DNA from 2 places in the Limosilactobacillus walteri genome. Region 2 is predicted to be linked to the other one. Evidence: riboswitches for the same ligand, from Rfam matches in the RefSeq annotation. Region 2 holds a riboswitch; the other holds the start of a gene.

Region 1 (4,395 bases), on a different contig from region 2:
TGCCCCTAATTCGCCAAGGTCGGGACCATTTAATTCTTCCTTGCTAACAAAACTAATTAGGTGGGGGTTAGGAACCGCAAGGGCTGAGAATCGTAAACCCGGTAATAGTTCAGGGACAGGGGTGTCTAACAATCGATCATGACCTAAATTGTTATATGGGAGGGCATCTTTTTCAAAACGTACCGGGGAAATTTCCACGGCAAATGCGGGAACTCCGGGAGCTAATGCCTCATGTTTTCGTACATGGAGACTTGCGTTCATTGTGTCAACCTTAAAATCAGTTAGGCTATCACGTTCAGCAACATACCGCGCTACTGTCCGCAAGCCATTTCCACACATTGAGGCCTCACTCCCATCAGCGTTAATTATGCGCATTTGAGCAGCCGCACCAGCACGAACCGGTTTATTGACGACCAGAACACCGTCTGCACCGTCGAGAATATTATTTTGCGGGTCGGTAATCTTTTTAGTAAAAGCAACTAATTCTTCATCGGATAGTGGCTGTTGGAGTTTAGTCTGATCCAAAATAAAGAATGAATTTTGTGATCCATGTACTTTCAATAATTGTGCCATTAGTTTCCTCCTAATTTACAAAAAAGCGGTGGTAAATTGCTCGAACTGCATCGTCAGCATCTTCATCATAGGTCCCAATCATAATAGCAATACGGGATGCACCTTGATTAATCATTGGAACCGCAATATTTTTCTCCGCTAGTGGCATTAAAATATCATCGATTACGCCAGTTCGGTCACGCATTCCTTCACCGACAACCATTGTGATGGCATAATTATCAATCCATTCTAAGCAGTCAGGGTTAACTTCTTCTTGAATTTCGTTACAGATTATATCAACCAACTGGTCATCGATTGCGTTTCGATCAAGGATAATTGTAATATCATCAATCCCCGATGGCATATGTTCATATGATACATCATGTTTAGCTAAAATTTCCAGAATACGAAGGGTAAAACCTGCCTGTTTGTTAAGAAGATATTTATGAAGATAGAGGGCGGCAAAGTGTTTGCCGCTAACGACCCCAGTTACAATATCACTCGGTTGAAAGTCCTTATCTGGGACGATCATTGTGCCTGGCTTGTCGGGATCGTTAGTATTACGAACGTTAATTGGAATATTGCCTTGGATTGCTGGGATCAGGGCTTCATCATGAAAGACCGAGAACCCCGCATATGATAATTCTCTCATTTCGCGATAGGTCATCTTTGCGATTGGTTGAGGATGATCAACGACATGAGGGTTAGCAGAGTAGATTGCGTCAACATCAGTAAAGTTTTCATAAATTGAAGCATTGAGACCACGCGCTAAGATTGCACCAGTAATATCAGATCCTCCTCGCGAGAAGGTTGCGATGTGACCAGCGAGAGTTATGCCATAAAAACCAGGGAAAATTAATAACTCTGTATTACTATATGCAAAGTGGCTTAATGCAGAGTAAGTTTCAGGAATTACGCTTGCGTTATTAGGGGTTCCCGTAACAGTGATTCCTGCCTCGTTCGGGGTTACAAACCGTGCTTTATAACCCCGATGATTTAAGATAATGGCCATTAACTGGGCATTTAGACGTTCGCCATGGGCTTTAAAGGCAGCCATTAAGTAATTATTATTAGGGTAAGAATGGGCGGGTAATGACTGGAGCCGTTTTGCTAAGGGAGCTAATTTTTCGTTCGGTAAGTCAAAGTAATCAGCAATCTCCTGATAACGACTAAAAATTTGATCCACAATTGCTTGCGGATCATCACCCTTTATCACCGTATTAGCATATTTGATTAGTAAGTCAGTTACTTTGATGTCATCAGCAAAACGTTTTCCAGGGGCTGAGGTAACAATAACCCGTCGCTCGGGGTCGGCTGAAATAATATTAATCGCGTTTTCAAAGGCCTCCCCGTTTGCCAGAGAGCTACCACCAAACTTTACAACTTTCATGTTTGAAACTCCTTTAAGATAATTAGACTTGCTAATGTATCTCTTGAATAATTTAATCGAATTCTAACATATTCCGTGGGACTTGCAAGCCTTTTTAGTTTATAAACAAAGTAAATTGGTGGTTCTTACATCTAATAAATTAAAAAAAGTTTTTTGAATTTAATGAATCCTATTGACATTCTCATAAAAGACTTATAAGCTATGTATAAATCGAAGAGGCGCAACCGACACTAGTAGACTAATTTAGTTTGCCACACGATAAGGTTAGTTGAACAGGGAGGTTGCCGAAGCGCTTAATTTGGCACGATTAAGTAGCTGGGGCGTAGTTGAATAAGCTACGGACTGTCGCAGGACAATAAGAGCCTGCGTTGCGCTATCGACAAATCAGAATGGATAAGTGAATTCCACTGTTTGTTTGCGCAGACAGTGGATTTTTTTATGCGACCTCTTTGTAGTACATTTCATGGAGGAAATATAAATGAATGAACAAATAACTGATCAACAACTAAATGCAGCCGGGCACTTAACGATTGGAGGGTGTGATGCGTTAGAGCTTGCACAAGAATTTGGTACGCCGCTTGTTGTATATGATGTTCAGCAAATCCGCCAACAAATTCGAGCATTTAAGCGGGTGTTCGAGGAAAATAATGTTGATTATGCGGTTAGCTATGCAAGCAAAGCATTTGCTGCGATTGCAATGTATCAAGTCGTTGCAGCAGAAGGCGGTCATGCTGATGTAGTTTCAGGTGGTGAATTATATACCGCGCTTAAAGCCGGTTTTCCAATGACAAATGTCAGTTTTCACGGAAATAACAAGTCGCGGGAAGAATTAGTAATGGCGGTCGATCACCACGTGGGGACAATTATGATTGATAATTTCCATGAGATTGACTTACTAGCAGCAGTCTTAGAGGAGCGCAATGCTACGATCAATGTAATGTTACGGATTACGCCAGGAATTTCCGCTCATACTAATAAGTATATTCAAACTGGTCAGGTAGATAGCAAGTTTGGTTTTGACCTTCAATCAGGTCAGGCGGATGAAGCCCTAGCAAAGGTTCTTGCTAATCCGCGCATGAAGATGAAAGGACTTCATGCGCACATCGGCTCACAGATTTTTGAATTGGCAGGTTTCGAGGGGGTGGCTAAAAAATTAGTTGAAGTTGCTGCCCACTGGCAAGAAAAGTTTGCCTACCAAGCAGAGGTTATTAATGTGGGGGGCGGCTTTGGAATTCGCTATGTTAAGGATGATCACCCCCTTGCGCCCGAAGAATTTGTTGATGCAATTATCAAAGCAATCAAAAATGAGATTGAGCAAACAGGTCTTTCCATGCCGGCTATCTGGATTGAACCAGGCCGTTCAATTGCGGGACCAGCAGGATATAACCTATATACAGTTGGCTCCCGTAAAGATGTTCCAGGCTTGAAGCCGTATGTAACGGTTGATGGCGGAATGGGTGATAATATTCGGCCTGCTTTATATGAGGCCCAATATGAAACGGTTCTTGCTCGTGACCCGCAAGCTAAAACAATTGAACATGTTCGCTTAGCCGGAAAATATTGTGAATCTGGTGATATTTTAAGCCAAGATCAAGCGCTACCGGCAACCAAGCCAGGGGATGTCCTAGCAATGCTTGATACTGGTGCTTATGGCTATTCAATGGCTTCTAACTATAATCGAAATCCACGACCAGCAGTAGTCTTTGCGGAGAATGACAAAGCGCAAGTGGTAATTAAGCGGGAAACATTGGAAGACTTAATCCGCTTGGATGAACCCTACCAACAATAAAAAGGCATATATAAAGGAAGAAAGAGGTAAATAACATGGCAGAATTAGATGCACAAGCAATTATTAACTACATTAGTAACGCTCCCAAGAAGACTCCGGTAAAGGTATACATCAAGGGGGATTTAGCAGGACTCGAATTTCCTCAAGAGGTGGAAGCATTTGTTGAACAGCATACTGGTGTTCTCTTTGGGGATTGGACTATTATTGAGCCGTTCTTGCAGAAGGAGACAACAGCAATTGAATCCTACCACGTTGAAAACGATGCGCGTAATTCCGCCGTTCCGTTGCTTGACCTTAAAAATATTAATGCACGGATTGAGCCAGGAGCCATTATCCGGGATAAGGTTTTAATCGGCGACAATGCTGTAATCATGATGGGAGCAACGATTAATATTGGTGCCGAAATTGGAGCTGATTCGATGATCGATATGGGCGCTGTCCTTGGCGGTCGGGCAATTGTTGGCCGTCATTGTCACATTGGTGCTGGAACAGTGCTTGCCGGGGTGGTCGAACCAGCCTCAGCGGAACCAGTCCGGATTGATGATAATGTCATGATTGGTGCGAATGCAGTTGTGATTGAAGGAGTCCATGTAGGTGAGGGCGCAGTTATTGCGGCAGGTGCCATTGTTACCCATGATGTAGCTCCCCATACGATGGTTGCTGG
Region 2 (4,395 bases):
CCTATAATATTGCGGGAATTATTGGTGGTAGTGTATGGGTAATCTATTGGATTATGTATTATCACAGTGGCGTGGGCTTAGCATTTAGCAATCTGGTTGCGGCCATCTTAATTTCAATTTTGAGTCAGTATGCAGCCCGGCGAAAACGAATGCCGATTATTGTCTTTAATGTTCCTGCGTTAGTGCCTTTTGTACCGGGAGGGCAAGCCTATAAAATGGTGCGTAATTTTGCGATTGGCAATTATCATTTGGTGACAGTGTACTTTTATCAAGTAGTAGTAATAGTTGGTGCAATTACGCTGGGCTTTGGAATCGGCGAACTATTAAACCGCGTTTTAATCTATCTTCGACAATATTTAATCAAAAAGTCGCGGTGGAACTTCTAACAGTGTGGTATACTCATTTTTAATTGATTAATTTAAGTTAGGAGAATCCTTAATTATGTTTATTGAACGTGATAACCATCGTTGGTGGCGCTTTGCGTTAAGCGGTGGTTTCTTTATCGCTCTGATGCTGTTAATTATGTTTAACTCATCAGTAGTGACGATGATTGATGCAGTTTTACAATCTTTATTTACTAGTCAGCGTATTGAATCAATTGGTTGGTTCCATGCGTTAATGACCCTCATATCATTTCTAGCTAAACCGGTATTAGATTTGGTATGGGTCTTTATCATTGCAGCAGTTCTATGGTTAAAGGGTTATCGCATTCCGGCTCTTTGGGCTTTAGGTACGATTTTTGGCGGAGATGTGTTAGGAGAAGTATTTAAGCATATTGTAAAACGGGTACGTCCAGCACAACATTTACCAGCTGATGATGGTTATAGTTTTCCTAGTGGACACACATTAGGGATTTTCTTAGTAGTAGCAATTTTATTCTTAGTTGTTATTCCTCTTATTCAAAAAGCAGCAGTTCGGACAATTTTGCAAATCTTACTAATTTTTGCAGTATTTTTCTTGGCAGTCTCACGGGTATACCTCTACGCTCATTGGCCTTTTGATACAATCGGGGCAATGCTGTTAGCATATGCTTGGTTACAAGTAGCAGAATGGTTATATGTTGCATGGGCACCGCGGCTGCAACAAGTTCCGTTCCTTCGCAGTATTGAGATTTGAGAAAACAAGTAGCAGTAATTGCTGAGTAATAAGTATAAATAGGGTCCAAACATTTGAAATTTTCGGATGTTTGGACCTTGTTTATTATTTAGTGTATTTCCCGGGAAATAGGTGGTAATTATGGATGAAATTAATATAAAAAAAGCAACTACGGTAGAATTAGCGAGGTTAGCTGAATTGCTAGATGATGATGAGCTAGTACAGGGGGCGGAACTAATGCTGCCACGGGATAAAAAATCACGTATTCAGGCATTAAACTTATTTATTCGGCGCAATCATGTTGCATTATTAGAAACTGAAAATGATGTGGTGGGAATGATTGTGTTAAGTAACTGGTATGGCAGCGAGGGGCAAAAAATTAATCATCAATATGAGCTTGGTTATCTGTTAAAACGCGATTTGTGGGGACGGGGAATAATGACAAACACACTTAAAAAAGTTATTTCTCAATTACCAAAAGGAATCCTTATTCATGCGGCCTGTAAAGAAGAAAATCATCGCTCACAACGGGTCTTGATTAATAATGGGTTTATCTATAAGCATGATTTATGGTGGCAATTAGCCAGATGAGATCTAGACTTGCTTTTTTATTTAAGAAGGGTATAATTTCATTCGATGAAGAGGTTGCATGTTTTATTAGTAATCATTGTTAGGTGAATAAGCACCGGAGCGATGCTGAAAGGAAAATATGCCGAAACATTACTTAACTTATTTTAAGTGATTGTTGGGCCATAGTCATAATAGGCTATGGACTGTCGCAGATAAATTGCGGGGCGCTTCCTAAATTGATTCAACAATTATGAATTGTCAAGTTGGGTCTTCTGATAGGATTGCCGATCAGGAGGCCCTTTTAATTTATCCTCTTCGAAGTGATGACGTTAAAATATATAATAATGGAGGAATTATTTTATGGCAGACGAAGAAAAGTCGACAGGTCATATTGAACGGACATTGGAAACACGTCACCTGTCAATGATTGCCCTCGGGGGAACAATTGGTACTGGTCTTTTCATTGCTAGTGGATCAGCAATTTCGACAGCTGGGCCAGGGGGAGCCTTAGTGGCCTATGGAATCATGGGAATTATGGTTTACTTTTTAATGACTAGTTTAGGAGAAATGGCGACGTATATGCCGTTAACGGGGTCATTTTCAGCTTACTCCACAAAATTTGTTGACCCGGCATTGGGATTTGCCCTTGGGTGGAATTACTGGTTTAACTGGGCGATTACAATTCCTGTTGATGTTACAACAGCCGGCATTGTGATGAATTACTGGTTGCCTAACGTACCTGGTTGGATTTTTAGTGTAGTAGTAATGGCATTAATTTTCTTGATTAATTATCTTTCGGTTCGCTCGTATGGGGAGACAGAATTTTGGCTGGCGCTTATTAAAGTTATCACAGTAGTTGTTTTCTTAATTGTAGGGGTAGCTATTATCCTCGGCATTATGGGGGGACGACCTGTTGGTTTAAGTAATTTCCATTATAAGCAGGCGCCTTTTGTTGGTGGTGTGCCAGCGATTATCAGTGTATTCCTTGTTGCTGGATTTTCTTTTCAGGGAACTGAGTTAGTTGGAATTACAGCTGGCGAAGCTGCCACGCCTGAAAAATCAGTTTCTAAGGCGATTCATTCTACTTTTTGGCGAATTTTACTATTCTACATTTTTGCAATATTTGTAATTGCATGCATCTTGCCATATACAGACAAAAACTTATTAAATCAAGACGTTTCAAATATTACAATGAGCCCATTTACGATTGTCTTCAAGCGAGCGGGGTTAGCATTTGCTGCTAGTGTAATGAATGCTGTTATTCTTACAGCGGTGATTTCAGCCGCTAACTCGGGACTATATGCTTCGACACGGATGTTATATTCTCAGGCAAGAGAAGGCTATGCATGGCGCATTTTTGGGTATGTTAACCGTCGGGGAATTCCGATCTATGCATTGCTTGGTACAATGGTCGTATCATTAGCTGCCTTTGCAACCCAATTTGTCGGTCCGCAAGCATATAATTATTTAATTGGGGCGTCTGGACTTTGCGGATTTATTGCGTGGTTAGGGATTGCAATCTCTCATTACCGTTTTCGGAGAGCATTTGTTAAGCAGGGGCATAGTATTTCTGAACTAAAATATCATGCAACAGCCTTCCCGTTTGGACCTATTTTCGCTTTTATTTTATGTATTGTTGTTATTTGTGGACAAAACATCGATGCCTTTATTAAGATGGATTGGCAAAATATTTTGATTACTTACATGGGAATTCCACTATTCTTAATCTTATTTTTATACTATAAGATTCGTTATAAGACCCACGTTATTCCACTAGATAAAGTTGATTTATCACGGAGAACTAAGGGTGAGTCATACGAACCGGAAGAAGACTGATTATTAGGTAGCGGGTAAAGTTATTTTAACTTTGCACTCGCTCCTTTTTATTTTAAATGATAGAATTGTGTTCGTGACTTTTTTGAATTTTTAAATAGGGGGAAATAATAAATGATTGCATTAGCCGGTACGATTGGTGCAGGGAAAACCAGTTTGACGCAGCTGTTGGCGGATCACCTTAATAGTCAGGCCTTTTATGAGTCTGTTGATGATAATAAAATTTTGCCGCTTTTTTATAAAGACCCTAAAAAGTATGGTTTTTTGTTACAGATATATTTTTTAAATAAGCGTCTTGATGAGATTAAAGACTCGTATGAAAATGACCTAAATGTTTTAGACCGGTCAATCTTTGAAGATGCACTTCTATTTAAACTAAATGCAGATATGGGACGGGCTACGGAAACGGAATCAGATATTTATTCATCTTTATTAGCTAACATGATGGAAGAATTACCTGAGCAGCCCCACCAAAAAGCACCGAATTTATTAATTACAATCAAGGTATCATTTGATACAATGCTTGAGCGAATCAAGAAGCGCGGCCGTTCATACGAACAAATTGCTAATGATCCTTCTTTATATTCATACTACAAAAATTTAAATGAGCGTTATATAAAATGGTATGAAGATTATAACGAAAGTCCTAAGATGATGATTGACGGGGATAAGTATGATTTTGTTGAGGATCCGACTGCCGCTAAAAAAGTATTATCAATGGTTGATAAAAAATTGATTGAATTAAATTTAAAATAGGATTTGACAAATATCATATTAGATGATATATTAAATAGGCTGATTTGTTTAGCAAGCCTATTTTATGGAGGATTAGCTCAGTTGGGAGAGCATCTGCCTTACAAGCAGGGGGTCACAGGTTCGAGCCCTGTATCCTCCATT

What was found. A riboswitch is a leader RNA that binds a small molecule or an ion and turns the genes downstream of it on or off. The one in region 2 is predicted to bind lysine.
Region 1: it holds a riboswitch for lysine, as region 2 does, so the genes downstream of both, lysA (diaminopimelate decarboxylase) here and DTK66_RS09315 (amino acid permease) in region 2, are expected to answer to the same signal.

Annotation. Positions count from the first base shown of each region.
Region 1 is NZ_QORN01000007.1:32,857-37,251, forward strand. It holds gene dapF (diaminopimelate epimerase) at 1-573, opposite strand, end outside; gene DTK66_RS02480 (aspartate kinase) at 584-1,942, opposite strand; lysine riboswitch at 2,148-2,327, shown strand; gene lysA (diaminopimelate decarboxylase) at 2,421-3,731, shown strand; gene dapD (2,3,4,5-tetrahydropyridine-2,6-dicarboxylate N-acetyltransferase) at 3,767-4,395, shown strand, end outside.
Region 2 is NZ_QORN01000042.1:823-5,217, reverse strand. It holds gene DTK66_RS09330 (threonine/serine exporter family protein) at 1-386, shown strand, start outside; gene DTK66_RS09325 (phosphatase PAP2 family protein) at 442-1,116, shown strand; gene DTK66_RS09320 (GNAT family N-acetyltransferase) at 1,237-1,686, shown strand; lysine riboswitch at 1,727-1,903, shown strand; gene DTK66_RS09315 (amino acid permease) at 2,026-3,501, shown strand; gene DTK66_RS09310 (deoxynucleoside kinase) at 3,613-4,254, shown strand; tRNA gene DTK66_RS09305 (tRNA-Val) at 4,321-4,393, shown strand.